DNA from 4 places in the Streptomyces sp. DSM 120436 genome. Region 3 is predicted to be linked to each of the others. Evidence: riboswitches for the same ligand, from Rfam matches in the RefSeq annotation. Region 3 holds a riboswitch; each other region holds the start of a gene.
What was found. A riboswitch is a leader RNA that binds a small molecule or an ion and turns the genes downstream of it on or off. The one in region 3 is predicted to bind cyclic di-AMP.
Positions count from the first base shown of each region.

Region 1 (7,250 bases), 770 kb from region 3:
TCGGTGGAGGAGCTGGGCGGCGTCAGCGGCGTCGGCGAGAAGAAGCGGGTGACGTACGGCGAGGGGGTCGTCGCGGTGCTGGCCGGACTGGCGGCGCCGGGTGCGGCCGCTCCCGACCCGGCTGCTCCCGACCCGGCTGCTCCCGACCAGGCGGCTCCCGGCCAGGCCGGTGAGGCCCCGGCACCCGAGGACGACTGGCCCGACGAGGAGCCCGACTGGATCTGAGCACCCCGGCCGCCCCGCTACGGCAGCGCCGTCAGCCCCGGCGCGAAGGTGATGAGCAGCGGGACGAGGGGAACCAGGGCCGCCGCGCCTGTCGTCAGGGCGCGGTACCGGCGGCCCAGACGCGGCGGCGGCTCGAGGAGCCGGTCGACGCGCTCGCCGAGCAGCCGGCGGCTGGAGGAGCAGGACAGCACGCCCCGGTGCTGGTTGAGCTCGATCAGCGCCAGCGCGGTGGTCAGGTGGCCGCAGCGGCGGGAGGCCGTGTCGTCGGCGGACAGCTCGACCAGACGGTGCGTCTGCTCGCAGAAGTGGGCGAACAGCGGGACGCGCGGGAAGCCGGCCGCCAGCGCCGCCGACAGATGCAGCAGCCAGTCGTGGCGGGCCCGGGCGTGGCCGCGTTCGTGGGTGAGGACCGCGTCGAGCTGATGGCCGGTCAGCCGTCGCAGCGCGCCGGTCGTGACGATCAGCTGGGGCGGACTGCCCGGCATCCACCAGGCGTCGGGGTACTCCTCCTCCAGCACCAGCAGCGGCCCCCGCCCCTCGGGCAGTCCCGCCGGCAGGTCGGGCGCGCGGTCCCGCAGGTGTGCGCGGGCGCGGACGCGACGGCGGCGGGCCTCGACCAGTTCCCGCCCCAGCACCGCGGCGGTCCAGGCCGCGCCGCAGGCCAGCAGCACGGTGAGCACGGTCGTCCACGGCGAGGCGGACGACAGGTCGTACGCGGCGGTCACGGCGGGCGGCGCCGGGGCGAACAACTGCGCGCGGACGGTGCCGAAGACGGCGGCGGCGCCCAGCGCCAGGGCGGTCAGGCAGCACAGCAGGACGGTGGCCACCAGGCACTGCCACACCCACAGGCCGACGACCGGTTCCCGTTCCGGCCACTTCGCCCGGGTCAGCGCGCGGGGGACGGGTACGGCGGCGGTCACGGCGACCACGCTCAGCAGGAGCAGGCAGTACGTCATGCCACGGGCTCCGGATCCTGTCGGAAGGGGCGGCTCGGGGGCGTGCGGTGGGGCGGGGCGCGCGGCGTGGGAGGCGACGCACCGCCCGACGCCAAGTATGACGGCGAAGGGCGGTGCGAGACAGCGTGCCCGGACGGTTCGACAGGGCCGGAGGGGTCAGGACGCGGGGACCACCCGTCCCGTCACCTCGCCGAGGCCCACCCGCACCCCGTCCGGGCCCGGCGCCCAGGCGGACAGCGTCACCACGTCGCCGTCCTCCAGGAACGTCCGCTTGCCGTCGGGGAGTTCGAGCGGGTCGCGGCCGTTCCAGGTCAGTTCCAGCAGGGAGCCGCGCTCGCGCTCGGTGGGACCGCTGACCGTGCCGGAGCCGTAGAGGTCGCCGGTGCGCAGGGAGGCGCCGTTCACCGTCATGTGGGCGAGCTGCTGGGCGGCCGTCCAGTACATGGTGGAGAAGGGGCACTCGGAGATCTCGTGGCCGTTGAGGGTCACGGTGATGCGCAGGTCGTAGCCGCCGGGCTCCTCGCCGGAGTCGTCGAGGTACGGCAGCAGCGGGTGGGTGCGCTCCGGCGGTGCGGTGCGGGCCTCCTCCAGGGCGTCCAGCGGGGTGATCCACGCCGACACGGAGGTGGCGAAGGACTTGCCGAGGAACGGTCCGAGGGGCACGTACTCCCAGGCCTGGACGTCGCGGGCGGACCAGTCGTTGAGCAGGCACAGGCCGAACACGTGGTCGCGGTAGGCGTTCAGCGGCACGGGCCGGCCCCGCTCGGACGGGACGCCGACGACGAAGCCGACCTCGGCCTCGATGTCCAGCCGCACGGACGGGCCGAACACCGGGGCGGCGTCGGCGGGCGCCTTGCGCTGCCCGGAGGGGCGTACGACGTCGGTGCCGGACACCACGACGGTGCCGGAGCGGCCGTGGTAACCGATCGGCAGGTGCTTCCAGTTGGGGGTCAGGGAGTCGGCCGCGTCGGGGCGGAAGATCTGCCCGACGTTCCGGGCGTGGTTCTCCGAGGCGTAGAAGTCGACGTAGTCCGCGACCTCGAACGGCAGGTGCAGGGTGACCTCGGACAGCGGGTGGAGGAACCGCTCGACGGTCTCCCGGTGCGCCGGGACCGTCACCCACGCGGTGAGCGCGCGCCGCACGTCCGACCAGGCCGTACGGCCCGCCGCCAGCAGGGGGTTGAGGGTGGGCCGGGCGAGCAGGGAGGCGTAGGGGGAGCCCAGGGCGTGTGCCGCCGCTCCGGCGTCGAGGACGTGGTCGCCCAGCCGGACGCCCACGGTGCGCTCCGGCGAACCGGGGAGCGAGAAGACGCCGTACGGCAGGTTGTGCGGGCCGAAGGGATCGCCCTCGGGGACATCGAAGGGGGGCATCGGGTGCTGCCTCGCTTTCGTGTGCGCGGGTGCGCCACGTGTCCGTGGCCGTGCCACACGTTACGGGGTCGCGCCCCGGTGGGCTCTTGTATGCGGACGACTTCCCGGGCCCGGGTCCGCCGGAGCGCACCCTGTTCCGGTCAAAACGGGAAAGAGGTCCCAACCGGTCGCGATCCGGCGGCGTAAGAAGGCAAAACGCACCCAATGCGAGGGCATACGGGCGCGGCGAATCGGACGGTCCTCTCGTCCGTATTCTCTGATCATGGCCGCACCCACCGATTGTTTCCTCATCGCCACCGACCTGGACGGGACGCTGCTGCGCGGTGACGACACCCTCTCCGACCGCTCCCTCGCCGCCCTCGCGCGGGCCGAGCGGGCCGGTGCCCGGCACCTCGTGGTGACGGGCCGCCCGGCCCCCAGAGTGCGGTCGCTGCTCGACGACCTCGGCTGCACGGGGCTCGCGGTGTGCGGACAGGGCGCGCAGGTCTACGACGCCGCCGCGCACCGGATGCTGTGGTCGGTCCGGCTGGACCGGGAGCTGGCGGAGACCGCGCTCGGCAAGATCGAGGCCGAGGTGGGGGAGGTGTACGCCGCGGTCGACCAGGACGGGGTCGACGGGCTGACGCTGATCGAGCCGGGCTACCGGATGCCGCACCCGACGCTCCCGTCGGTGCGGGTGGAGCGGCGCGACGACCTGTGGGCGCGGCCGATCAGCAAGGTGCTGCTGCGCCACCCGGAGTTGTCGGACGACGTGCTGGCGGCGGCGGCCCGGTCCGTGGTCGGTTCGCTGGCCACGGTCACGATGTCGGGGCCGGGCACGGTGGAGCTCCAGCCGTGCGGGGTCACCAAGGCGACCGGGCTGGCGCTGGCCGCCGACCACCTGGGGCTGCGCCCCGAGGACACGGTCGCCTTCGGGGACATGCCGAACGACGTCCCCATGTTCCGGTGGGCGGGCCACGGCGTCGCCATGGCCAACGCGCACCCCGAGCTGAAGGCGGCGGCCGACGAGGTCACCCTGTCGAACGAGGACGACGGTGTGGCCGTCGTCCTCGAGCGACTGTTCGGGCAGACGGCCGGGGTGGGCCGTCAGAGGTCGGCTCAGTACGCGCCGAAGACGTTGTCGATCGAACCGTAGCGGTCGGCGGCGTAGTTGCAGGCCGCGGCGATGTTGGCGACCGGGTCGAACGGGTCGAAGGCGGTGCCGGGCACGTGGTACGCCTGGAAGGTCGGGTCGATGACCTGGAGCAGGCCCTTGGACGGGGTGCCCTTCGCGGCGTTGGAGTCCCACAGGTTGATGGCGGCCGGGTTGCCGGACGACTCCCGCATGATGTTGCGGTGGATGGAGTCGTAGGAGCCGGGGATGCCGTTCTGCGCCATGACGTCCATCGCCTCGCGGATCCAGCCGTCGAGGTTGTCCGGGTACGCGGTCGTGGAGGCGGCGGTGGCCTGGGCCGCGGGGGCGGCCGCGGCGCTGGTGGCGCCGAACAGCGGCATCGCGACCACGGCGACGCCGGTGCCGGCGACGGCGAGGGAGCGGACGAGGCGGCGGCGGTACGAAGCGGAAGCGGGCATGTCTGGGTTCCTCTCCTACGCCTGCGAGGTGAGCTGTCGGGTTCGGGCGGGAGAGTGCCCGGCCGTGCCCCTGCGGGCATGGCTTCACCCCGAGCCGTCCCGGCGCGGTGTCCGGTACGGCGGCTTACCTGGGTCCCCCGCTCCTGCCGTGCGTGAGTTCGTCGTCGGGTGTGATGCGGGTGGCGGCAGGACTAGGCGTCCACCCGGCAGGCCCGGAACGTATGCGAGAGCGCATGTCGGGAACAAGTGCGACGATCACACAAAGCACCGTTTGATCTTGAGATGGGCGATTTAGGGTGCTTGATCCTTTGCGGTCGCTCAGGGTCAACTCCGTTGCGTGGAGCGGGATGACGGGCGTGTGCGGGGGTGACCGGACGGCCGGCGGGCGCGTGACTCACTTCACGGGGCGACGACCGTGGGGGCATTTGCGGCCAAGGTGAATTAGAGGGGCGATCGCGGCAAATCGGACTCACGGGTGGGGCAGGATGGTCCACGGGCCGCCGTGTCCGGGAAGTCGAGGTATGTCCCTTGTCATTGCCCGATCAAAAACACTCCGCTTCTGCTCCCGTATCGCCTTGCTTGTGACCCCGGGCCCTGGCGGTGATCGAAACATGACCGGATACGCTGACTCGAGTGGTGGCAGCGACCTATCGACAAACCGTGTAACCGCCAGCAGACACCAGCAGACAGGAGACCCCTCGTGACCGTCGTCGGGCCGTTCGGGCTGAGCGTGCGGGACCAGGCTCTGGAAGCCGATGTCCAGGCCGGATTGACGGCTGTCGAGGAAGGGCTGCTCGAGGCCACCAAGAGCGAGGTGCCCTTCATCACGGAGGCCGCCCAGCACCTGGTGCGGGCCGGCGGCAAACGGTTCCGTCCGCTGCTCGTGATGCTCTCCGCCCGGTTCGGCGACCCCTACGCGCCCGGCATCGTGCCGTCGGCCGTCGTGGTGGAACTCACCCACCTGGCCACGCTGTACCACGACGACGTGATGGACGAGGCCGAGGTGCGGCGCGGGGTCGCGAGCGCGAACGCCCGCTGGGGCAACTCGGTCGCCGTGCTCACCGGCGACTTCCTCTTCGCCCGCGCCTCCCACATCCTGGCCGACCTCGGCCCGGAGGCGGTGCGGGTCCAGGCCGAGGCGTTCGAGCGGCTGGTCACCGGCCAGATCCTGGAGACCGCGGGCCCGCAGAACGGCCGCGACCCGGTCGACCACTACCTGGACGTGCTCGGCGGCAAGACCGGCTCCCTGGTCGCCGTCTCCTGCCGGTTCGGCGGGATGATGTCCGGCGCCGACGAGACGGTGGTGGACATCCTCACCCAGTACGGCGAGCGGCTCGGCGTCGCCTTCCAGCTCGCCGACGACGTCCTGGACATCGCCTCCGACTCCTACGAGTCCGGCAAGACCCCCGGCACCGACCTGCGCGAGGGCATCGCCACCCTGCCCGTGCTGCGGCTGCGCGAGCGGGCGGCCCGGCTGGGCCTCGCCGAGGACCTCGCCCTGTGCGAGCTGCTCGACTCCGACCTCACCGACGACGCCCGGCACGCCGAGGCGCTGCGGCTGCTGCGCGCCCACCCCGCGCTGGGCCAGGCCCGCCGGGACACCGTGCGCTACGCCGAGGAGGCGCGCGCCGCGCTCGCCCCGCTGCCCGACGGCCCCGCCAAGACGGCGCTCGTCGAGATGTGCGACGCCGTGGTGCACCGGGCCGGCTGACCCGTCCGGCCGTCCCCCGTACGCCTCCCGGACCCGGACGACCCCTACGGGGCGGGGGAGGCGCCGTCGTGCCGTGTCATACCGCAGCAGTACGCGCAGTTGAGTCCGCGGTCTGACGCATCCGCCCCGCGCATGCGGTCAGATGGACCACGACGGACAACACCACTTCTCACCGGTTCGGGTGAGAATGGCGGCTCGGACCGGACTGGTGCGAGGACACGGGACGGAAGCCGCCGCCGACGACGGAGGGCACACATGGCACCGTACGCATCCGACGACACGACGACCGCGGGGGAGGTCGAGGAGCCGCGCGCCGGCCGCCGCAGGGCAGCGCGGTACGTCGTCCCCGTCACGGTGATGGGCGTGGCGGCCGCGACGATCGGACTCGTCCCGGCGCTCGCCGACTCCGGCGACCCCGACCTGCCGGACATCACCGCCGCGCAGCTCATCGAGAAGATCGCGCAGTCGGACGTGGAGCGGCTGTCCGGCACCGTGAAGATCACCACCGACCTCGGACTGCCGAACCTCGGCGGCCTGGAGAGCGGCCTCGCGTCCGGGGCGCTGGGCGAGGACGGCGAGGGCGGTTCGTCCGCCGACCCGTCCGGCCGGCTCACCGAGCTGGCGTCCGGCACGCACACCCTGCGCGTCGCCGCCGACGGCCCGGAACGCCAGAAGCTGTCACTGCTGGAGAACGCGGCCGAGTACAGCCTCATCCACAACGGCGAGGACGTCTGGGGCTACGACAGCGCGTCCAACGAGGTCTACCACACCACCGTCGACGCGCCGGACGCGTCCGAACGGCGCGAGCAGCGGCCCCCGGCCCTCCCCCAGGACTTCGCGGAGGAGGCGCTGAAGGCGGTCGACGACACCACGTCCGTGAAGGTCGACGGCACCGCCCAGGTGGCCGGCCGGGACGCCTACCGGCTGGTGGTCGAGCCCAGGCAGTCCGGCTCCACCGTCGGCGCCGTCAGCATCGCCGTGGACCACGAGACGGGCCTGCCGCTGAAGTTCACGCTCACCCCGTCGAGCGGCGGCTCGGCCGTCGTGGACGTCGGCTTCACCGAGGTGAGCTTCGACCGCCCGGACGCCTCCACGTTCGAGTTCACCCCGCCGAAGGGCGCCAAGGTGACCGAGGACACCGAACAGGGCCGGGACCGCGGCGACTTCGGGAAGCCGGAGCGGGGCCCGAAGTCCGAGGAGGACCTGGCCAAGGGCTTCGACGGGCTGAAGACGCTCGGCGAGGGCTGGAACACGGTCGCCACCTTCGACACCGGCTCCGGCGGCGGCCTGCCCACCGGCGAGGCGGGCGGCGACCTCGACGGCTTCCTCGGCTCGCTCGGCGAGCGGGTCGAGGGCGACTTCGGCACCGGCACGGTGTTCGGCACCCGCCTGGTCAACGCCCTGATCACCGAGGA
Region 1 covers NZ_JBSKBS010000001.1:1,905,106-1,912,355, forward strand. The annotation lists gene recQ (DNA helicase RecQ) at 1-225, shown strand, start outside; gene ACWH4W_RS08760 (M56 family metallopeptidase) at 243-1,181, opposite strand; gene fahA (fumarylacetoacetase) at 1,338-2,552, opposite strand; gene ACWH4W_RS08770 (HAD family hydrolase) at 2,815-3,687, shown strand; gene ACWH4W_RS08775 (transglycosylase SLT domain-containing protein) at 3,651-4,124, opposite strand; cyclic di-AMP (ydaO/yuaA leader) riboswitch at 4,128-4,256, opposite strand; gene ACWH4W_RS08780 (polyprenyl synthetase family protein) at 4,825-5,835, shown strand; gene ACWH4W_RS08785 (LolA family protein) at 6,091-7,250, shown strand, end outside.
Region 1: linked by a shared signal. The riboswitch ahead of ACWH4W_RS08775 (transglycosylase SLT domain-containing protein) and the one ahead of ACWH4W_RS05175 (M23 family metallopeptidase) in region 3 are both predicted to bind cyclic di-AMP.

Region 2 (7,250 bases), 420 kb from region 3:
GCTTCCGCGCGCCGTGCTTCTCGATGATCTGCGCGTACTCGCGGCAGGCGGCGAAGGTCCGCTCCAGCGCCTCCGGCGCCAGCCGGCCGGTGCGGTCGACGTCCTGGCCGAGCCGCACGATCGTCATCCGCCGGTCCAGGTCGGTGAGTCCGCCCGTCGCCGGGTCGACGTCGGCCACCAGCAGCCGGATGGAGTTCGTCCCGCAGTCGATCGCGGCGACCCGGGTCACCGGCCCTCCCCCGTCTCCTGCGCCGGCGTCACGCACGGCCCCTTGCTCCACCACTGCGGCAGCATCGCCAGCGCCTCGTCGCCCAGCGGGTTCACGCCGGGGCCGGCCGCGAGCGAGTGGGCGACCAGCACGTGCAGGCACTTCACCCGGTCCGGCATGCCGCCCGCGCTGGGGAAGTTCCTCAGCTCCTCGATCTCGTCGCGGCGCCGGACGTAGTCCTCGTGCGCCGCGCGGTAGGCGGCCGCGAGCTCCGGGTCGGCGGCCAGCCGCTCGGTCATCTCCTTCATCACGCCGTTCGCCTCCAGCGTGCCGATCGCGGAGTTCGCCCGCGGGCACGTCAGGTAGTACAGCGTCGGGAAGGGCGTGCCGTCGGGCAGCCGCGGCGCGGTCTCCACGACGTCCGGCTGTCCGCAGGGACAGCGGTGCGCGATGGCGCGCAGCCCGCGCGGGGGTCTGCCGAGCTGCTGCTTGAAGGCCTCGACGTCCGCGTCGGCGGGCTCGGTGCGCGGGGTCGTGGGCGGAGGGGTGTCCATACGTGTCTTTCTGCGATGTTCCGTCGGGTCACTGGTCGGCGGCGTCGGCCTTGTCGACACCGTCCCAGACGTTGGCGTACCAGGGGCGGTCGGCGGCCCGGAGGTCGCCGCGCGTGGTGGTGGCGCCGGCCGGGTCGACGACGATGTAGCCGGTCTCCCCCGGCATGACGTAGTGCAGGCGCCTGCGGATCTCCTGCTCGGCGTAGGCGTCGTCCTGCCAGCGGGCCTTGAGGTCGCGCAGCCGTTCGACCCGCTGGCGGGTCTCGTCCTGCTCCTTCTGCAGGTCGGCGATCTCCGCGCGCTGGGAGACGTACTGCCGCATCGGGTAGGCGAGGGCCACGACCAGGGAGCAGACCACCAGGACGAGCAGGGCCGCGCGGCCGGTCAGCCGGGAGCGGCGGGCCTGCCGCTTGGTCTGCGAGCGGTAGACCCGGGCCGCGGTCTGCTCACCGATCAGCCGGATCCTGGTCGCGGTGGAGAAACGGTCCCGGTCCTTGACCGCCATGTTCCCGCCTCTCGTTCGGTCTCCTACGCGCGTACGTCCCCGCACACGGTACGGGACCGGGTACGGGGACGTACGTACGACGCTTCCTGCGGGGGTGAGGTCAGCCCTTGAAGCGGGGGAACGCGCTGCGGCCGGCGTACACCGCGGCGTCGTCGAGGATCTCCTCGATGCGCAGCAGCTGGTTGTACTTGGCGACGCGCTCGGAGCGGGCCGGGGCGCCGGTCTTGATCTGGCCGCAGTTGGTGGCGACGGCGAGGTCGGCGATGGTGACGTCCTCGGTCTCGCCGGAGCGGTGGGACATCATGCACTTGAAGCCGTTGCGCTGGGCCAGCTCGACGGCGTCCAGGGTCTCGGTGAGCGAGCCGATCTGGTTGACCTTCACCAGCAGGGCGTTGGCGGCGCCCTCCTCGATGCCGCGGGCCAGGCGCTCCGGGTTGGTGACGAACAGGTCGTCACCGACGAGCTGGACCTTGTCGCCGAGCTTGGCGGTGATGGTCTTCCAGCCCTCCCAGTCGTCCTCGAACAGCGGGTCCTCGATGGACACGAGCGGGTACGCGTCGACGAGCTCCGCGTAGTACTCGGTCATCTCGGCGGCCGAGCGCTCCTTGCCCTCGAAGGTGTAGACGCCGTCCTTGTAGAACTCGGAGGCGGCCACGTCCAGGGCCAGGGCGATCTGCTCGCCGGGGGTGTAGCCGGCCTCCTGGATGGCCTCGAGGATGAGGTCGAGGGCCTCGCGGTTGGAGCCGAGGTTCGGGGCGAAGCCGCCCTCGTCGCCGAGGCCGGTGGCCAGGCCCTTGGCCTTCAGCACCTTCTTGAGGGTGTGGTAGACCTCGGCGCCCCAGCGCAGCGCCTCCGAGAAGGACTCCGCACCGATCGGAGCGATCATGAACTCCTGGATGTCCACGTTGGAGTCGGCGTGCGAGCCGCCGTTCAGGATGTTCATCATCGGCACCGGCAGCAGGTGCGCGTTCGGGCCGCCCAGGTAGCGGAACAGCGGCAGGTCGCTGGCCTCGGAGGCGGCGTGGGCGACGGCGAGCGAGACGCCGAGGATGGCGTTGGCGCCGAGCGAGCCCTTGTTGTCGGTGGCGTCCAGGTCGAACATCGCCTGGTCGATCAGGCGCTGCTCGGTGGCGTCGTAGCCGACGAGCTCCGGGCCGATCTGCTCGATGACGGCCAGTACGGCCTTCTCGACGCCCTTGCCGAGGTAACGGCCGGCGTCGCCGTCACGGAGTTCGACGGCCTCGAAGGCGCCGGTGGAGGCGCCGGACGGGACGGCGGCACGACCCGTGCTGCCGTCGTCGAGGCCGACCTCGACCTCGACCGTGGGGTTGCCTCGGGAGTCCAGGATTTCCCGGGCTACGACGACGTCGATGGACGGCACGAGCATCTCCTTCTTGGAATGTGACGCGGCTGAGCGGGGCCGCGGGGGCCCTGCGAGTCCGAGCCTAACCGGCTCCGGGCGATCGGCCATCCGGCCGCCCGCCTCATGGACAGAACCGAGAGTAAATTGTTTCCGAACGGAACAAAGCAGATTCGGGAAACCGTGACCGGAAACCGTGACCGCGGAGCGTCCGGACATGACCCCGCCCCGGTGCGTACGGGGAAGAAACGCACCGGGGCGGGTGGCCCGTGGGGACGGGGCGGGACCGTGCGGCCGGCCTTACTTCAGGTGAAGCTGCTGGCCCGGGTAGATGAGGTCGGCTTCCTCGACGATGTCGTCGTTCAGCTCGAACAGCTTCGCCCAGCCGCCCTTGACGTCGTGCTCCGCGGCGATCGAGCTGAGGGTGTCGCCCTTGACGACCTTGTACTCGCCGTCGCCCTTCTCGACCTTCTCGCCGGTCGGGGTGGTGACGGTCTTCTTCTCGGCCTTCTGCTCGGCCTTCTGCTCGGCCGGGGCGGCCGGGCGCTCGGCGGAGCGGGAGGCCTTCCGCTCGCTCTCGCGGGACTCCGTGGCGCCGGACTCCTGGGAGGAGCCCTCGGCGGAGGAGCCGTTGTAGGCGGCGTTGGACAGGCCGGTGCCGCAGACCGGCCAGGCGCCCTTGCCCTGGCCCGCGAGGACCTTCTCGGCGATCTCGATCTGCTGGGCCTTGGTGGCCTGGTCGGCGGTGGCCGCGTACTGGGTGCCGCCGTACCCGGCCCAGGTGGAGGCGGAGAACTGCAGGCCGCCGTAGTAGCCGTTGCCGGTGTTGATGGACCAGTTGCCGCCGGACTCGCACTGGGCGACGGCGTCCCACTCGGACGCGGTGGCGGCGGAGGCGTTGCCGGCCGCCATCAGCGGACCGGCGACGGCGGCGCCGGTGACACCGGCGATGGCGATGGCGCGAGTGGCCTTGGACGGACGACGGTGCTTGCCCTTGCCGGAAAACAGCATGGATGGATCCCCTCACCGACGCCTACGAGGTGAGCTGTCGGGTTCGGGCCGGTTGAGTTGCCCGGCCACGTCCCTCCCGGGACGCGGCTTCACCCCGAGCCGTACCGGACGTGAACCGTCCGGATCCGGCGCCTACCTGGGTCCCCCGCTCCTGCCTACGGCGCATGACGCGACGACTGTTCCCGTGCTGCCACTGGCAGGATTCGGCGTGGCGGCAGCCGGGGCCCGCGATGGCGAGCGGTCACGACCGTAAGCACGGGCCCGACGGAATTTCAAAGATGATCAGGTCTTCTGAGACCTATCTCTCACAGCCCTTATTACGGACATTCAGCCCGAATCGCTCCGTCAACTGCCGCCGCGCGGAGGCGCCTTCGGGCGCCGCCCCACGCCCGCTACTCGCCGGTCTCCGCGTCCACGAGAAGCCGCTGACCTGGCAGGATCAGGTTCGGGTCGTCACCGATGACCTGCTGGTTCTCGACGTAGAGCGCCGTCCATCCACCGGCGAGGGCAAGGGAGTCGGCGATGGACACCAGGCTGTCCCCGGCCCGCACGGTGTAGCGGCCGTCGGCGGCCTCGGCCGACGCCTCGGCGGAGCGCGAGGCGTGCCGACCGGCCGACGGGGTCGCGGCGTCGGCGCGCTCGCCCTCCTGGGCGCTGGGGCCGCGGTGGCGGCCCGGGCCGGTGGACTCGGACTCGGTGACCACCGAAGAGCCGGTACTCTGCCCCGACTTGTCCGACTCGTCACGCTCGGGGGTGGCGGAGGCGGACGAGGAGGCCGGGGCGCTCGCGTCACCCTTCTCCACCCCCTCCGCCTTCCCTCTCTTCTCCTCGCCGGACGAACCGGGCACGGCGGACGGAGAGGGGGAAGCGGACGCATCGCCCGGTTCGGGCGAACCGGACGGAGTGGCGGTGCCGGCGGCCCGGGAGCCGTCCGGGGTCGCGTCGTCCGCCACGCCCGGGTCGACGTTCGGGGACGCGGTGTCCTGCTGCAGACCCGTGGGCAGGCCGCAGGCGCGCCACTTGCCGCTCCCCTGCTCGGCGAGGATTCTCTCGGCGACGGTGATCTGCTGGTTGCGGCTGGCCTGGTCGGCGCTGGGCGCGAACTCCAGACCGCCGTAGGTCTCCCAGTCGTCCTGGGTCAACTGGAGGCCGCCGTAGTAGCCGTTGCCGGTGTTCTGGCTCCAGGAGCCGCCGCTCTCGCACTCCGCGACCCGGTCCCAGGTCTCGCCGTCCGCCGCACTGGCGCCGCCCGCCCCGAGCAGGGGGATCGCGATGGCGGAGCCGGTCACCCCGGCCGCGACGAGAAGAGCCGGAGCCTGGCGAGGGCGACGGTGTCGGCCGTTCCCGGAGAGCATGCGGAAGCCTTTCACTCGGCGACAAGGACCGGCACGGTGAGCAAAACCTTGCGGCGCGCCGTACTTGATGGGTGAACGTATAGGCAGACGATCAGTTGTCACAAGTTCATGCCGTGCAGATCACATGAAGATCACAGAGTCGAGCATGTCTGAGGTTTCCGCACGCAACCCGTCGGAACCGGACAGGGAGGTCAGCCCCTTCGTCAGGTCCGTTCTGAATACGGAGGAGAGAATTCCACCGGAAGCGTGCGGAGTCCCCGCATGATGAGGCCGCCGCGCCACCGCAGTTCGGCCGGCTCCACGGCGAGCCTGAGGTCCGGCAGCCGGGTCAGCAGGGTGGCCAGCGCGGTCTGCCCCTCCAGGCGCGCCAGGGGGGCGCCCAGGCAGTAGTGGATGCCGTGCCCGTACCCCAGGTGCTGGTTGTCGCGGCGGCCCAGGTCCAGGGTGTCCGGGTCGGCGAACCGCTCCGGGTCCCGGTCGGCCGCGGCCAGCACGACGAGGACCGGGTCGCCCGCCTCGACGCGCTGCCCGCCGATGACCACCGGCTCGGTGGCGAACCGCCACGTCGCCAGCTCCACCGGCCCGTCGTAGCGCAGCAGTTCCTCCACCCCGGTCTCCAGCAGCCCGCGGTCCCCCTCGGCCAGCGCCCGTTGCAGGCGCTCCCGCTGCCCGGGGTGGGTGAGCAGGGCGTAGGTGCCGTTGCCGATGAGGTTGACGGTGGTCTCGAAACCGGCGAAGAGAAGGATGAACGCCATCGCGGCGGCCTCGTTCTCCGTGAGGTGCTCCCCGTGGTCGGAGGCGCGGATCAGACCCGAGATGAGGTCCTCGCCGGGGACGGGCTCGGCGGGCAGCGCCTCGCGCTTGCGGTGGATCAGCTCGGCGAGGTAGCCGCGCATCTTCTTCACCGACCGGGCCACTCCGCCGCGCGGACCGCCGCCGTGACGGATCATCATGCCCGCCCAGTCCCGGAAGTCGTCCTGGTCCTCGCGCGGGACGCCGAGCAGGTCGCAGATGGCGTAGATGGGGAGCGGGAAGGCGAAGTCGTGGATCAGGTCGGCGGAGCCGGTCGCCGCGAAGCGGTCGATGAGGCCGTCGGTGAGCTCCTGCACTCGGGGCGCGAACTCCGCGACCCGGCGCGGGGTGAACGCCTTGCTGACCAGGCGGCGCAGACGGGTGTGGTCCGGCGGGTCGATGTTCAGCAGGTGCGTCATGAGGTCGGCCTGCCGCTCGCCCGGGATGCCGGTCTTGCCCTTGGCGTGGGCGGGCTCGTCGTGGTGCGCGGGGTTCTTGGACAGCCGGTTGTCGGCGAGGGCCTGCCGGGCGTCGGCGTACCGCGTGACCAGCCAGGCCTCGACGCCGCTGGGCAGCCGGGTCCTGCGCACGGGGGCGTGCTCGCGGAGCCAGGCGTAGGCGGGGTAGGGGTCGGCTGCGAACTCCCAGGTGAACAGGTCGGGGGCGGGGTCCTGGGGGGTGGGGGGTGACTGGTCACGCATGGGGCGACCCTAACGGGCCGGGGGTTCGTGCCTTCGGGCACGTGCGGGCGGGTGGGTGGGGGGGGGTCGCGCCGTTCCCCGCGCCCCCTCCCGGCGTTCGCCTCGGCGGGCACGTGCGGGCGGGTGGGTGGGGGGTGGTCGCGCCGTTCCCCGCGCCCCCTCCCGGCGTTCGCCTCGGCGGGCACGTGCGGGCGGGTGGGTGGGGGGGTCGCGCCGTTCCCCGCGCCCCCTCCCGGCGTTCGCCTCGGCGGGCACGTGCGGGTGAGCGGGGGGTGGTCGCGGCGTTCCCGCGCTCCTGGAGGGGTGCTGCCCCGGTGTGTCCGAAGAGGCTCGGGGCGAGTGGGCCCACAGGGGCGCGGGGAACGGCGCGAAACGGGGGCCGGGGGCGGAGCCCCCGAGGGGTGGGAGGTCAGGCGCCCGTGGCTTGTTCCGCCGTGCGGATCGCGTCCCGGTACACCCGGGCGGCAGCCCGGAGCGCGGCTTCCGCGTCCACCCCTTCCGCCTCCGCCCGCGCCGCCAGCGTCAGCAGCTCGTACCCGATCCCCTCCCCGGAGGGAAGGGGAACGGAGAGGCCCGCCCCGCGGACCCGGCCCGCCAGCTTGGCGGCGAGGGCGAGCGCCGGCTGCCCCACCGGCACCCCGTCCGTGACGGACTCCCGCCGCTTCTCCACCGCCTTCGTCCGCATCCAGTGCGCCTTGACCTCCTCCGGCGTCCGCGCCGTCTCCTCCCCGAAGACGTGCGGATGCCGGTGGACGAGCTTGGCG
Region 2 covers NZ_JBSKBS010000001.1:717,212-724,461, forward strand. The annotation lists gene ACWH4W_RS03160 (Ppx/GppA phosphatase family protein) at 1-229, opposite strand, end outside; gene ACWH4W_RS03165 (DUF501 domain-containing protein) at 226-762, opposite strand; gene ACWH4W_RS03170 (FtsB family cell division protein) at 791-1,267, opposite strand; gene eno (phosphopyruvate hydratase) at 1,368-2,648, opposite strand; gene ACWH4W_RS03180 (transglycosylase family protein) at 2,928-3,638, opposite strand; cyclic di-AMP (ydaO/yuaA leader) riboswitch at 3,643-3,811, opposite strand; gene ACWH4W_RS03185 (LysM peptidoglycan-binding domain-containing protein) at 4,031-4,993, opposite strand; gene ACWH4W_RS03190 (cytochrome P450 family protein) at 5,197-6,486, opposite strand; gene ACWH4W_RS03195 (nucleoside triphosphate pyrophosphohydrolase) at 6,896-7,250, opposite strand, start outside.
Region 2: linked by a shared signal. The riboswitch ahead of ACWH4W_RS03180 (transglycosylase family protein) and the one ahead of ACWH4W_RS05175 (M23 family metallopeptidase) in region 3 are both predicted to bind cyclic di-AMP.

Region 3 (7,250 bases):
AGAACATCCTCTACCTCGGCAACGCCTTCGGCACCGACCAGCTCACCGGCGGCAGCGGCATCGCCTCGGTCACCGCGGCGACCTTCTTCGTCCGCATCGTCATGTCGCCCTTCGCGCACCCCCTGTTCACCGTGCTCACCGGCATCGGCTTCGGCGCGGCCGCGCTGTCCGCCGACCGGCAGCGGGTGCGGCGCGTGCTCTTCCCGGTCGCCGGGCTGCTCCTCGCGATGGGCATGCACGCCCTGTGGAACGGCTCCGCCACGCTCGGCCAGTTCGGCTTCCTCGCGGTGTACGGGGCGTTCATGGTGCCCGCGTTCGGGCTGCTGACCTGGCTGGTGGTGTGGACGCGGCAGCGGGAGCTGCGGACCGTGCGCACGGAGCTGCCCGCGTACGTGGCCGCCGGCTGGCTGCGTCCCGCGGAGCCGTTCGCGCTGAGCTCGATGCGGGCCCGGCGCCTCGCCCGGAGGTTCGCGCGTGAGCACGGGGGCGGGCCCGCGGCGCGCGCGGTCGCCCAGTACGAGGCGTACGCGACCTCGCTGGCGTTCCTGCGGCACCGGGGCCGCGCGGGGAAGGCGGGGCCGGATTTCGTGAGCCGGGAGCGGGAACTGCTGCTGGAGCTGTGGCACCGGCGCGCGGCGGCCCGCCCGGCGCTGGAGCACGCGGCCCGTCTCACGGCGCCCCCGGCGCCGTACGGCGCGGCGTGGGCGTACGGGCCCGTCCCCGCGCCGTGGCAGGCGTACGGGCAGCCGCCGCCCCACGGCCATCCGTACCCCGCGTACGGGGAGCGCCCCTACCGGCGCTGAGAAGCCCCGGACATGCGGGACCGGCAGCCCGGACGTCGGGGGGGCGTCGTCGGGGCTGCCGGCGTTCGCGGCGTCGGCGGCCGGGACGCGGCCGCCGGGTGGTTCAGACGCTGAGGCCCTTGCCGGCCAGCCAGGCGGCCGGGTCGACGCCGCCGGAGGAGCCGGCGGGGTGGACCTCGAAGTGGAGGTGGGCGCCGGTGACGTTGCCGGTCGCGCCGACGCGGCCGATCACGTCGCCGGTGGTGACCTTCTGACCGACGCTGACATTGATCGACGACTGGTGGGCGTACCAGATCTCGGTGCCGTCGTCGAGGGTGAGCACGGTCTTGTAGCCGTACGAGCCGTCCCAGCCAGCGGCGGTGATCGTGCCGGTGTGGACCGCCTTGATCAGCGTGCCGGTGGGGGCGGCGAAGTCGAGGCCCGTGTGGTAGCCGGAGGACCAGTAGGCGCCGGCCTGACCGAACGTCGAGGTGAGGGTGTACGAGGAGGTCGGCAGGGTGTACTGCTTGGCCAGCTCGGCGAGGCGCTCGGCCTCGGCCTTCTTCGCGGCCTCCTCCTCCGCCTCCTTCTTCGCGGCCTCGGCCTTCTCCTTGGCCTCCTTCTCCGCCTTGGCGGCGGCCTCGGCGGCCTCCTTCTCGGCGGCGGCGAGGGCGGCGGCCTGGGCCTTGCTCTGCGCCTGCCCCTGCTGCTGCTCGACCTGGGCCATGATGCGGGCGCGCAGCGCCTCTCCGGCGCCGGCGGCGCCCTCCTCGGCGTCGGCGGTGGTCATGCCGATGTCGCTGAGGGGGGTGCTCGAGCCCTTGGGGGTTTCCTCGTCGGAGAGGAGGGAACCCACGTGGGGCAGGTCGGGCATGGTGAGGGAGACGGGCGGCTTGCCGGTCTGGGCGCTGGCCATGCCGCCGGCGCCGACGGCGGCTATGACGCCGACGCCCAGGACGGTGGAGCTGCGCGCGAGTCCGCCTCCGCGCTGCTTGGCGACGCGGTGCCGCCCGCGCACGGGCCGCACGGACTCCGCGGTGGGGTTCCACTCCTCGAACGGACCCTCGTCGGCGCGGTCGGCGCCGTAGGCGAAGGTGTCGCTCGGGTGGAACGGGGCCTCGGGGGCAGGCGGGTTGGACGCCACGTGGGCGCGCTCCTTTCCTTCCTTCTTCGCCTACCGGGTTAGCTGACGGGTTCGGAGCAGGAAGGTCTCCTACGCGCGTATACGAGCCGTGTTCTCACGGCGGTATCCGCCCGATTCACCCCATGGTGGTGGTTCCCCGGTTCCCTCGCGGGATTCGGCGCGTGCGCACGGAGCCGCCTTCTGTGACGGCTGGGACGACCGCGCTGCGTTATCGAACGTTAATAGACGCGGGGGCCGGATTCCAAGCCGTTCCCCTTGATCGTTCATGGTTTCCGCGCGGACTTAAGCGTCATGACCGGGTGAAAACGGGCGAGTTGACCGCGCGTCGGACGACCGGCCGAACCTGACGGTATGTCAGTTGTTATGCGCTGCGAAGCACTCCGCTCACGCTGAGTGAAAGGCGGGAAGAAAGGCGCCGACCCAAGGCGTCGGCATGCGGAAAACACCGAGGGCCGGAACCCTTTTGGATTCCGGCCCTCGGCCTTCAGTAGCGGGGACAGGATTTGAACCTGCGACCTCTGGGTTATGAGCCCAGCGAGCTACCGAGCTGCTCCACCCCGCGTCGGTAATCACCAGTGTACGGCATCCACGGGGCCCGACGCACACCCCTTCCCGGGCAGCCCGGTCAGCCGCCCGGCAGATGCGCGTTCGGCGCCTTCGCACGCTGCTCGTACTCCGGCAGGACCAGCACCGTGGCGCCGCCGTCCGCCAGCACCGCGCTGCCGTCGGCGTCCGCCACGAAGGTGTCCGGCTCCCGCCAGGCCGTGACCACCCGGCGCACCCCGGCGTCCAGGATCAGCCGCGCGCAGGGCGCCGGCCGGGACGCGCGACGGGCGCACGGTTCCAGGCTGGAGTAGACGGTGGCGCCGGCCAGCCGCGGGTCGGTGGGGTCGGTCCTGGCGAGCGCGGCCTCCTCCGCGTGCACCACGGGGTCGCCGCCCTCGCGGGAGTGCCCCCGCGCCAGCTCGGTGCCGTCGGCGGCGACCACGACCGCGCCGACGCTGAACGCGGTCTCGGAGGGCGGGCACCGCGCGGCCAGCTCGCAGGCGAGGGCGAGCCAGTGGCGGTCGGCCGCGGAGGGCAGCGCGCCGGTGCCGGGCGCGGTGGGCTCGTAGCGCATCAGGACGACGTCGCCGACGGGCCGGGTCTCGACCAGCCGCAGCCGACCGCCCTGGTAGGAGCCGGGGCCGAACAGCCGGGGGGCGTCCGGGTCGCCGACGAACAGCGGGGCGAGGACGAGCTGCAGCTCGTCGGCGAGGCCCTGGGTCATCAGCTGGGTGTGGATCCGTCCGCCGCCCTCGACCATCAGGCGCCGCACCCCGCGCTCGTCGTGCAGGTGCTCCAGCAGCCGCCGCCAGTCCAGGCCGTCGCCGAGCGGGACGACGTCGGCGGCGAGACCGAGGGCGCGGGCCCGTCCGGCGCCCTCGTCGGTGGTGTAGAGGACCTTCTCGCCGCCGGTGTGCCAGAACCGCGCCGCCGGGTCCAGGTCGCCGGAGCCGCTCACCATGACCTTCAGCGGGTACTCCGGCCTGCCGTCCGCGACCCGGGCGGCGCGGCGCTCGGGCGAGTTGACCAGCAGACGGGGGTTGTCGGCGCGCAGGGTGCCGGCGCCGACCAGGACGGCGTCCACGGAGGCCCGCACCCCGTCGACCCGGTCGAAGTCGGCCGGGCTCGACAGCAGCAGCCGCTCCGGGCCGGTGTCGTCCAGGTAGCCGTCGAGGGAGACGGCGGCGGACAGCAGGACGTACGGGTGCGGCATCGGCGGGCTCTCCGGGTGCGGGGCGGCGGCGGGACCGCTGCGCGGTCCGGGTCCAGTCTGGCAACCCGTGCGGCGGGGAGCGGACCGTGCCCCGGCCGCCGGGACCGGGTCAGGGCTCGATCAGGCCGACCCGGATGGCGTAGCGGGTGAGCTCCAGCCGGTCCTTGAGGCCCAGCTTGGCGAGCAGATTGGCGCGGTGCCGCTCCACCGTCTTGGGGCTGATCACCAGCAGGTCCGCGATCTGCTGGGAGGTGTGGCCCTCGGCGACCAGCTTGAGGATCTGCTCCTCCCGGTCGGTGATGGCCTTCGCGGGCAGCGTCCGGCCCTCCCGCGCGAGGTCGAGGTAGTTGTGGATGAGGGCGTTGACCGCCCCCGGGTAGAGGAAGGGCTCGCCCCGCACGGTGGCGTGGCAGGCCTCGACGAGATCGCGGTCGGCGACCGACTTCAGGACGTAGCCCGAGGCGCCGGCGGCCAGCGCCTCGAAGAAGAACTGCTCGTTGTCGTACATGGTCAGCACGAGGATCCGGGTCTCCGGCAGGGCGCGGGAGAGCTCACGGGCCGCCTGCAGACCGGTCAGGCGCGGCATGGCGATGTCGAGGATGGCCAGGTCGGGGCGGTGCTCCCGGGCCAGTTCGAGGGCTTCGGCACCGTCGGCGGCCTCCGCCACCACGGTCAGGTCCGGTTCGCCGTCCAGGATGAGTCGGACCCCCCGGCGGACCAGGGCGTGGTCGTCGGCGAGGAGGATGCGGGTGGGGGACGGGTCGGTCATGGTTCAGCGTTTCCGGTCGGGGGACATCGGTCACGGGGGCGGGGCGTGCGCGGGCGCGGACCGGCGCACGACGGCGGGAGCGGTAACGGAGGCAGACGTCCGCACGGGCCGTACGGGGACGAGGACGTGCGCGGGGAAACGCGCGGGAACGGGCACGGCGAGCCGCAGCTCCGTACCGCCGCCGGCCCGGGGCTCCACGGTCAGCTCGGCGCCCACGAGCAGCGCCCGCTCCCGCATGCCGCGGATGCCGGCGCCCTCGTCCGCGCCGCCGATGCCGCGGCCGTCGTCGCGGACCCGCAGCTCGACCCCGCCGGGGGTGCTCCGCAGGGCCAGCTCGGCGCGGCGGGCCCCCGCGTGCCGGACGATGTTGGTGAGGCCCTCCTGCGCGACCCGGTAGAGCACCAGCTCCGACTCGCGGTCCAGCTCGGGCAGGTCGGGGTCGAGGCAGTGCTGGACGGTCAGCCCGGGACCGCCGAACTCGGTGGCGAGCGCCTTGAGGGCACTGGCCAGGCCCAGCTCGTCCAGCACGCCCGGGCGCAGCCGGCGGGCGATCCGCCGGATCTCCTCCAGGGAGGCACGGGTGGTCTCCTGCACCTGGCGCAGCTCGTCGCCGAGCTCGGCCGGCGCGTGGTCGGCGACCCGCTTGAGCTGCAGCAGCACGGCGGTCAGCGACTGGCCGACCTCGTCATGCAGCTCACGGGCGACCCGGCGGCGCTCCGCCTCCTGCGCGGACAGCGCGCGGGCACTGCTGGTGGCCCGCTCGTCCTCCAGCCGGTCGAGCATCGTGTTGTACGTGGTGATCAGCTCGGCGATCTCGCCGCGCCCGCCGACCGCGGGACGGTTCCCCGGGCGGAGCAGGTCGGTGGTGTTCATCGCGCGGGTCAGGCGCTGCAGCGGGGCGAGGCCGACGCGCAGCAGCAGGGCGTTGGCGACGAGCATGGCGGCCAGCCCCACGGTGAGCACCGCGGCCTCGGTGAGCAGCACGGGCGTGGACACGGTGACGGGTCCCAGGAGCAGGGCGGTGGCGACGATGAGCACGACGGCGTTGAGCAGGAAGATGCGCCAGAACAGAGGCACCCGGTTCCGCCTCCTCGCCGTCGGTATGCTCAAGGCCCCGACGGCCCGCGGCCGGGGGCGCGGCGCGGGCCGTCACCGTCCAGCCTCCGTCCCGGAGCGGGCTCGCGCCATCCGTGACAGTCCCCATTTTCCCGGCGTGGGCGGCCCCGTGCCCGTGCTTCCGTGGATACCGGTCCCCCAGGGGGATGGGGAGCGCGACGGATGGCCCCGGCGGAGCGGTACGGGCCACGCTGGAGGCTCCGTACCGGGCGGGTGACGACCTCGGCGCACGGGCACACTCCAGGACAACGGCCCGCGTTCGCGGCGAGCCGGCGGTTCGCGCACGTCCCGGTGCTCGGAGCGACGGCCGTCGGCGGTGTGACCGGGCGGCCACCCCCTGGGAAGGAGGAGCCGTGCCCCAGTCCGACGACGATCGCCTGGTCGACCTCGCGGCCCGACTCGAGCACGAGGACCCCCGTTTCGCCCGTTCCCTGGCCACCGGCCGCCCGGCCCGTCCGCGCGAGTACCGGCGCACCAGTGCCTGGTGGGTGCTGGTCATCGGGCTGGGCATGCTGGTCGCGGGCGTCGTCGTCCCCGACGGGCTGCTGATCGCGGCGGGCCTGGTGACCAGCGGGATCGGCGTACAGCTCATCGACCCCTACCGGCGCCCGGACGAGACCGCCGCCCGGCCCCCGTCACCGTACTGACCCAGCCCCTTCCCGGATACGCGAACGGCGCTCGTACCGGCCTGGCCGGTACGAGCGCCGTTCCGCGCGCCGGGGGGCTTCCCCTCCCGCGGGAGGTAGGCCCTGTGGGACTCGAACCCACAACCAATGGATTAAAAGTCCACTGCTCTGCCAATTGAGCTAAGGGCCCCTGGCGATGTTGCCTCCCCGAGCATAGCCGGACGCGGCCGGGGAGCCGATCGGGTATCGGGCAGGCGGCGTTGCGGACGGAGGGGGCACACCTGCGCGAGGGCCCGCGCGACGGGTGTCGCGCGGGCCCTCGGCGGTCAATCCGGTGAGGCGGTGTCAGCCGTTGCGCTTCCAGCGCGGCTTGTCCTCGCGACGCTGGAAGGAGCCGCCGCCGCGGTGGTCGTCACGACGGCCGTACGGGCGGTCGTGGCCGCCGGAGCGGAAGCCCGGGCGGTCGCCCTGGCGGTCGCGGTTGAAGGGGCGGTCGCTGCCGCGGTGGCCGGGACGGTCGTCACGGCGGAAGCCGCCACGGTCGCCCCGGTCGCGGTCGCGGTTGAAGCCACCGCGGTCGTCACGGCGCTCGAAGGAACGCCCGCCACGGTCACCCCGCTCGTCCCGGCGGTCGTCCCGGCGGAAACCGCCGCGGTCACCGCGGTCGCGGTTGAAGCCGCCCCGGTCACCGCGGTCGCCCCGGTCGTCACGGCGGAAGCCGCCACGGTCGTCACGGTCGTCCCGGCGGAACCCGCCGCGCTCGCCGTCACGGCGGTCGAAGGACCGGCCGCCCCGGTCGTCCCGGCGGTCGTCACGGCGGAAGCCGCCACGGTCGCCCCGGTCGCGGTCGCGGTTGAAGCCACCGCGGTCGTCACGGCGCTCGAAGGAACGCCCGCCACGGTCACCCCGCTCGTCCCGGCGGTCGTCCCGGCGGAAACCGCCGCGGTCACCGCGGTCGCCCCGCTCGTCACGGCGGAAGCCGCCGCGGTCGTCACGGTCGTCCCGCCGCTCACGCCGCTCGTACGGCGCCGGGGCCTCCGCGCGCTCGGTGCGC
Region 3 covers NZ_JBSKBS010000001.1:1,139,715-1,146,964, forward strand. The annotation lists gene ACWH4W_RS05170 (PrsW family intramembrane metalloprotease) at 1-803, shown strand, start outside; gene ACWH4W_RS05175 (M23 family metallopeptidase) at 907-1,926, opposite strand; cyclic di-AMP (ydaO/yuaA leader) riboswitch at 1,939-2,096, opposite strand; tRNA gene ACWH4W_RS05180 (tRNA-Met) at 2,415-2,488, opposite strand; gene ACWH4W_RS05185 (dihydrofolate reductase family protein) at 2,552-3,685, opposite strand; gene ACWH4W_RS05190 (response regulator) at 3,795-4,454, opposite strand; gene ACWH4W_RS05195 (HAMP domain-containing sensor histidine kinase) at 4,485-5,531, opposite strand; gene ACWH4W_RS05200 (DUF3040 domain-containing protein) at 5,924-6,217, shown strand; tRNA gene ACWH4W_RS05205 (tRNA-Lys) at 6,314-6,386, opposite strand; gene ACWH4W_RS05210 (DEAD/DEAH box helicase) at 6,542-7,250, opposite strand, start outside.

Region 4 (7,250 bases), 2.1 Mb from region 3:
GGACGTCCTTGGCGGACAGCCGCGGGTAGGGCGCGAAGAAGCGGTAGTACTTCGACTCGTCGGAGACCTGCTCGTAGAAGCTGACCAGGCGCTCGGCGTCGTCGGCGGTGATGGGGCGGATGCGCGCGGTGCCGCCGTCGCGCAGCACCACGTCGGCCTCCCAGTGGTCGGGGTACTCGTGGCGGTCCGACGAGGTCTGCATGGGCCCCAGAGTACGGCTCGCGTCCGACAACGGTGCGAGGCAGTCTGTGGGGGACGGCTGCCGGGCCGGGGCCGCGGCCCGGCAGCCGCCGGAGGCCGTCCCGGACGCCGCTCCGGGCTCGCGCCCCCGCTATGGAAGAATGGTCTAGACAACCGTGAACAGCGAAGGGCAGCAACACATGGCTGAGCGCCGCGTCAACGTCGGCTGGGCCGAGGGTCTCCACGCCCGCCCCGCCTCCATCTTCGTCCGGGCCGCCACGGCCGCAGGCGTCCCGGTGACGATCGCCAAGGCCGGGGGCACCCCGGTCAACGCGGCCTCGATGCTGGCTGTCCTGGGCCTGGGCGCCCAGGGCGGCGAGGAGATCGTCCTCGCCTCCGACGCCGAGGGCGCGGACGCCGCCCTGGACCGTCTGGCGAAGCTGGTCGCCGAGGGCCTCGAGGAACTCCCCGAGACCGTCTGAATTCATGTCTCCGCACGCGACGGCCGTGCGACTCGGAAAGGCCCGTCCGGACCCCGGACGGGCCTTTTCTTTCCCTCTTCCCATTTCCGGGCAGCCGAAAAAAGCCCCCGCCCTTCGCGTCCTCTTTTTATACGGGTCCCGTGTTAAGGGCGCAGGCTCGGCATGTTTACGGGATGTTGCGCGTTCCTCACACGGCCCGTGCGGACGGCCCGCTCGGCGCCGGAGCCGAACCGGAGCCGGTGGCCGGCGTCGGCCTGCTCGGTGTGCAGCCCCGTGAGGGTCCGCGCCCGCTCGCCGTCGCCGCGGGCCACGGCGTCCACGATCGCGCCGTGCTCCGCCCAGTACGCCACCGGGTCGGCCGGCCCGTCGACCGCGTACATCCAGGCGATCTTGTGTCTGAGCTGGGTCAGCACCGACGTCAGCGCCGGGCTGCCGGAAGCCTGGGCGAGCGTCTCGTGGAACCAGCCGCCCAATGAGCTCAGATCGTCGCTGCCGCCCTGACGTGCGCGTTCCTGCCCCAGCCTGACCAGGCCGCGCAGCACCTTCAGATGCGCGTCGGTACGCCGCTGGGCCGCCCGCAAGGCGCCGAGGGGCTCCAGCAGCCGGCGCATCTCCAGCAGGTCGGCGGCCTCCTGCTCGGTGGGCTCCGCCACGCACGCGCCCGCGTGCCGCCGGGTGACCACGAAGCCCTCGGCCTCCAGCGTGCGCAGGGCCTCGCGGACGGGGACGCGGGAGACCCCGTAGCGGCGGGCGAGCAGTTCCTCGGTGAGCCGGCTCCCGCGCCCGTGGACACCGGCGACGATGTCGTCCCGGATCGCCGTGCACACCGAGTGCGCGGGAATACGCATGACCGACCTCCGGCTCAATTCCCGTGGAACGCCGACGATTGACGTCCGTTCGTGACTCTATTGCAATCGGCGGCGTTTTCCGACGGCGGACCGGAATTCCTCCGTGATTTTCAGACAGAGGCGCCGGGACGGATGGGTCCCGGAACGGCAAAAGCCCCGGCTCACGGAGAGCCGGGGCCCGAGGGCGTGACGGGTGCGCCTCAGATGTTCACGCCGTGCGACCGGAGGTAGGCGACCGGGTCGAGGTCGGAACCGTACTCGGCGGACATGCGCGCCTCGAAGTGGAGGTGGGCGCCGGTGACGTTGCCCGTGGCGCCGGAGAGACCGATCTGCTGGCCGGCGGCGACCTCCTGCCCCACCGACACGGCGATGGACGACAGGTGCGCGTACTGGGTGTACGTGCCGTCGTGCATCTTGATGACGACCTGGTTGCCGTACGCCCCGCCCCAGCCGGCCTCGACGACGGTGCCGACGCCGACGGACTGGACGGGCGTGCCGCTCGCGGCGTGGAAGTCGATCCCGGTGTGACTGCCGGACGACCAGATGGCGCCGCCGCTCCGGTAGGCGGTCGAGACGTACGAGCCGGGGATCGGGGAGACGAAGGTGTTGAGCCGCTTGCGCTCGGCCTCGCGGGCGGCGCGCTCCTGCTCGGCGCGGGCCTTCTCCGCCTCTTCGGCCGCCCGCTCGCGCGCCGCCTCCTCGGCGGCCTTGCGCGCGGCCTCCTCGGCCGCCACGCGGGCGGCCTCGTGCTGGGCGGCGGCCTGGGCGTCGATACGGTCGGCGACCACGTCGCCCAGGGTGACGACGGGGGTGAGGCCGGTCTGTGCCGCGGCCGGTCCGGCGGCGAGCGCGGGGGCCGCGAGGGAGCCGACGACGCCGGTGCCCGCGAGGGCCGCGACGCCCGCGGCGCGGGCGGAGCCGCGCTGGACGCGGCTGGGACGACGGTGCTTCCCGGTGGCGCGGGTGAACGCCATGTACAGGCTGGTCCTTTCCTTCCCTCTCGCCTACCGGGTTAGCTGACGGGTTCGGAGCAGGAAGGTCTCCTACGGACCCCCTCGCGACACGCGCGGGCGTCCGATTCACCCCAGGGATCTCATGTGGGTCCCCGGCTCCCCTGGCTCGCGCCGTACGGGGACTCGGCGATGGCTGTCCGGTGCCGCGGGTGCGGCGCACTGCCCGACGAACAGCCCGCACGAAGCTAAGCGGGACACCGCGCGATCCCCAAACGATTCCCGGGTTTTGTAGCGCATCCCACAGGGCAGACGGGCAACCTCCGCCCCAATTCGGGCATATGGGAGCCCCGGTGACGGCGACGTCACCGGGGCCTTTCACGCGCGCGTGTGCGGCGGCCGCCCTACTCGGCCGTCACGACGGTGACTTCGCCGATCCCGAGCGCCTCCACCGGCGCCTTGATCTGCGCCGCGTCACCGACGAGCACGGTGACGAGACGGTCCACCGGGAAGGCGTTCACGACGGCTGCCGTGGCCTCCACGGTGCCGGTCGCGGCCAACTGCCGGTACAGATCGGCCTGGTAGTGGTCCGGCAGGTGCTGCTCGACCTGGTCGGCCAGCGTGCTCGCGACGGCCGCGGCGGTCTCGTACTTGAGCGGCGCCACGCCCACCAGGTTCTGCACGGCGACGTCGCGCTCCTCGTCGGTGAGGCCCTCGGCGGCCAGCGTGCGCAGCACGGTCCACAGGTCGTCCAGCGCCGGGCCGGTGTTGGGGGTGTCGACGGAGCCGCTGATGGCCAGCATCGACGCGCCCGTGCCGTCCGGGGCCGACCGCAGCACCTGGCCGAACGCCCGGACGCCGTAGGTGTATCCCTTCTCCTCGCGCAGGACACGGTCCAGGCGCGAGGTGAGGGTGCCGCCGAGGCAGTACGTGCCGAGCACCTGCGCGGGCCACACCCGGTCGTGCCGGTCCGGGCCGACACGGCCGATCAGCAGCTGCGTCTGGACGGCGCCGGGCCGGTCCACGACGACCACGCGGCCGGTGTCGTCCGCGACCACCGGCGGCACCGGCCGCGGCTGGGCCTGCGAGCCCGTCCAGGCGCCCAGGGTGTCGGCGAGCAACTCGTCCAGGTCGACGCCGGTGAGGTCGCCGACCACCACGACGGTCGCCGTGGCCGGGCGGACGTGCTTCTCGTAGAAACCGCGCACGGCCGCGGAGTCGATGCGCGCGACGGTCTCCTCGGTGCCCGGGCGCGGGCGCGACATGCGCGCACTCGCCGGGAACAGCTCCTTGGCCAGCTCCTTCGCGGCGCGGCGGGACGGACTCGCCAGCTCGTGCGGGATCTCGTCGAGGCGGTTGCGGACCAGCCGCTCGATCTCGCTGTCGGCGAAGGCGGGCGCGCGCAGGGCGTCGGCGACCAGACCGAGCCCCTTGGCCAGCCGCGAGGCCGGCACCTCGAGGCTGAGACGGACGCCGGGGTGGTCGGCGTGCGCGTCCAGGGTGGCGCCGCAGCGCTCCAGCTCGGCGGCGAACTCCTCGGCGGTGTGCTTGTCGGTGCCCTCGGAGAAGGCGCGCGCCATGATCGTGGCGACGCCGTCGAGGCCCTCCGGCTCCGCGTCCAGGGGAGCGTCGAGGACCACCTCGACGGCGACGACCTGCTGGCCGGGGCGGTGGCAGCGCAGCACGGTCAGGCCGTTGTCGAGGGCGCCGCGCTCGGGGGCCGGGAAGGCCCAGGGCCTGGCCTCGCCCGCCTGCGGCCGGGGGTGGAACTCCATCGTGGCGAGCTCGGTCACTTCGCCGTCTCCTCGTTGTCGTCGGCGCCGGCGCCGGCTGCGGCTGCGGCTGCGGCTGCGGCTGCGGCTTCCTCGGTCTCGTCGGCGGCGTCCTCGGCCGCCGGGGCGGCGGGCTCGTAGACGAGCACCGCGCGGTTGTCGGGCCGCAGGCGGGCCTTGGCGACCTCCTGGACCTCCTCGGCCGTCACCTCCAGGACGCGGCTCACGGCGGTCAGGGCGAGCTGCGGGTCGCCGAACAGCACGGCGTAGCGGCAGAGTTCGTCGGCGCGGCCGGCGACCGTGCCGAGCCGGTCGAGCCACTCGCGCTCCAGCTGGGCCTGGGCGCGCTCCATCTCCTCGGCGGTGGGGCCCTCCTCGGCGAAGCGGGCGAGCTCCTCGTCGATGGCGGCCTCGACGACGGGCACCTCGACGTCGCCGGACGTCTTGACGTCCAGCCAGCCCAGGGACGGCGCCCCGGCCAGCCGCAGCAGGCCGAACCCGGCGGCCACGGCCGTGCGGTCGCGCCGCACCAGGCGGTTGTAGAGCCGCGAGGACTCGCCGCCGCCGAGGACGGTGAGCGCCAGGTCAGCCGCGTCGCACAGGCGCGTGCCGTCCTCCGGGAGCCGGTAGGCGGCCATCAGCGCCCGCGCGGGGACCTCCTCCTCGACGACCTCGCGCAGCTCCTCGCCGATGACGTCGGGCAGCGAGCCGTCGCGCGGGGCGGGCTTGCCGTCGTGCGACGGGATGGAGCCGAAGTACTTCTCGACCCAGGCGAGCGTCTGCTCCGGGTCGATGTCGCCGACCACGGAGAGCACCGCGTTGTTCGGCGCGTAGTACGTGCGGAAGAACTGGCGGGCGTCCTCCAGGGTCGCCGCGTCCAGGTCCGCCATCGACCCGATCGGAGTGTGGTGGTAGGGGTGGCCCTCCGGGTAGGCGAGGGCGGTGAGCTTCTCGAAGGCGGTGCCGTAGGGGACGTTGTCGTACCGCTGACGGCGCTCGTTCTTCACCACGTCCCGCTGGTTCTCCATGGACTCCTCGTCCAGGGCGGTCAGCAGGGAGCCCATGCGGTCGGCCTCCAGCCAGAGGGCGAGCTCCAGCTGGTGGGCGGGCATGGTCTCGAAGTAGTTGGTGCGCTCGAAGCTCGTCGTGCCGTTGAGCGAGCCGCCGGCGCCCTGCACCAGTTCGAAGTGGCCGTTGCCCTTCACCTGGGCGGACCCCTGGAACATCAGGTGCTCGAAGAGGTGGGCCAGGCCGGTGCGGCCCTTGACCTCGTGACGTGAGCCGACGTCGTACCAGAGGCACACCGCGGCGACCGGGGTCAGGTGGTCCTCGGAGAGCACCACGCGCAGGCCGTTGGCCAGGCGGTGTTCGGTCGCTGTCAGGCCCCCGGAGCCTGCCTGGGCTGTGGCCGTGTGACCCATGGGCATGTACGTCCCTTCGATCGCGGAGGCGGTCGTCGTCGACACCGCCGTTTCTGCCGGTCCTGCCACTGTATGCAAGCGTGCGGAGGGTCGGCGGAGTTCCCGGGCCGGGCGGCTACGCCGAGAGCGAGAACCTGGTGGGACGGGTGGTGCGGGAGTGGGTGAAGCCCACGGCGCGTGACGCGGGGTGTGCGCGGGGTCGCCCTCTCGGGCGCGCTGTGGTGCGCGGTCGTGCGCTGCGGGGGCGCGGTGGACGGAGGGTGTGTACGCCGGGCGCGTGCCGGGGGGCCCGTACCGGTCGCGGGGGCCGCGCGGAGGGCGGCTCCGGGTGCGCGGAGCCGCGGGCGGGGACCCGCCCGGGCCCGAGAGGGGGTCCTCAGCCGTACAGGGTGCTCGGACGGGACCCGTCCTGTCCGGGGCGGCCGGGAGAAGCGCCTCGGTGGTCCCGTGCGGGCCGGCCGGCCGCCCACGGCCGTGTGAGCGGCGGACCGCGGGGCCACCCCGCGCGGTGCGCGGCGACCGCGCCGCGTAGCCTGCTCGCGTCGCCGTACCGCGCCGTACCGCGCCGAACCGGGCGGCAGGACCCAGGTCCTGGTCCTTCTCTGTCAGTGCGAAGGTCCACAATGGTCCGCGTCAGATCCCGTCCCACGCTTCAGCAAGGAGCCGGCAGCGATGGCCCGCCGCAGCACGAAGACCCCGCCGCCCGACGACCCGTACGAGGAGAAGATCCTCGACATCGACGTCGTCGACGAGATGCAGGGCTCCTTCCTCGAGTACGCGTACTCGGTCATCTACTCCCGCGCCCTGCCCGACGCGCGTGACGGTCTCAAGCCGGTGCACCGCCGCATCGTCTACCAGATGAACGAGATGGGGCTGCGCCCCGAGCGCGGGTACGTGAAGTGCGCGCGCGTGGTCGGCGAGGTGATGGGCAAGCTGCACCCGCACGGCGACGCGTCGATCTACGACGCCCTGGTCCGCATGGCGCAGCCGTTCTCCATGCGCCTGCCCCTGGTGGACGGCCACGGCAACTTCGGCTCGCTGGGCAACGACGACCCGCCCGCCGCGATGCGGTACACCGAGTGCCGGATGGCGGAGGCCACCGGTCTGATGACCGAGTCCATCGACGAGGACACGGTCGACTTCGCGCCCAACTACGACGGCCAGGAGCAGGAGCCGGTCGCCCTGCCCGCCGCGTTCCCCAACCTCCTGGTCAACGGCGCCTCGGGCATCGCCGTCGGCATGGCCACCAACATGCCGCCGCACAACCTCCGCGAGGTCGTCGCCGCCGCGCGGCACCTGATCCGGTACCCGAACGCCGACCTCGACGCCCTGATGAAGCACGTCCCGGGCCCCGACCTGCCCACGGGCGGCCGGATCGTCGGCCTCTCCGGCGTCCGGGACGCGTACGCGACCGGGCGCGGCACGTTCAAGATCCGCGCGACGGTGACCGTGGAGGACGTGACGGCGCGCCGCAAGGGCCTGGTCGTCACCGAGCTGCCGTTCACGGTCGGCCCGGAGAAGGTGATCGCCAAGATCAAGGACCTGGTGGGCTCGAAGAAGCTCCAGGGCATCGCCGACGTCAAGGACCTCACCGACC
Region 4 covers NZ_JBSKBS010000001.1:3,207,150-3,214,399, reverse strand. The annotation lists gene ACWH4W_RS14575 (bifunctional acetate--CoA ligase family protein/GNAT family N-acetyltransferase) at 1-202, opposite strand, end outside; gene ACWH4W_RS14570 (HPr family phosphocarrier protein) at 381-662, shown strand; gene ACWH4W_RS14565 (GntR family transcriptional regulator) at 806-1,510, opposite strand; gene ACWH4W_RS14560 (M23 family metallopeptidase) at 1,711-2,484, opposite strand; cyclic di-AMP (ydaO/yuaA leader) riboswitch at 2,497-2,662, opposite strand; gene ACWH4W_RS14555 (M16 family metallopeptidase) at 2,865-4,253, opposite strand; gene ACWH4W_RS14550 (M16 family metallopeptidase) at 4,250-5,659, opposite strand; gene ACWH4W_RS14545 (DNA gyrase/topoisomerase IV subunit A) at 6,326-7,250, shown strand, end outside.
Region 4: linked by a shared signal. The riboswitch ahead of ACWH4W_RS14560 (M23 family metallopeptidase) and the one ahead of ACWH4W_RS05175 (M23 family metallopeptidase) in region 3 are both predicted to bind cyclic di-AMP.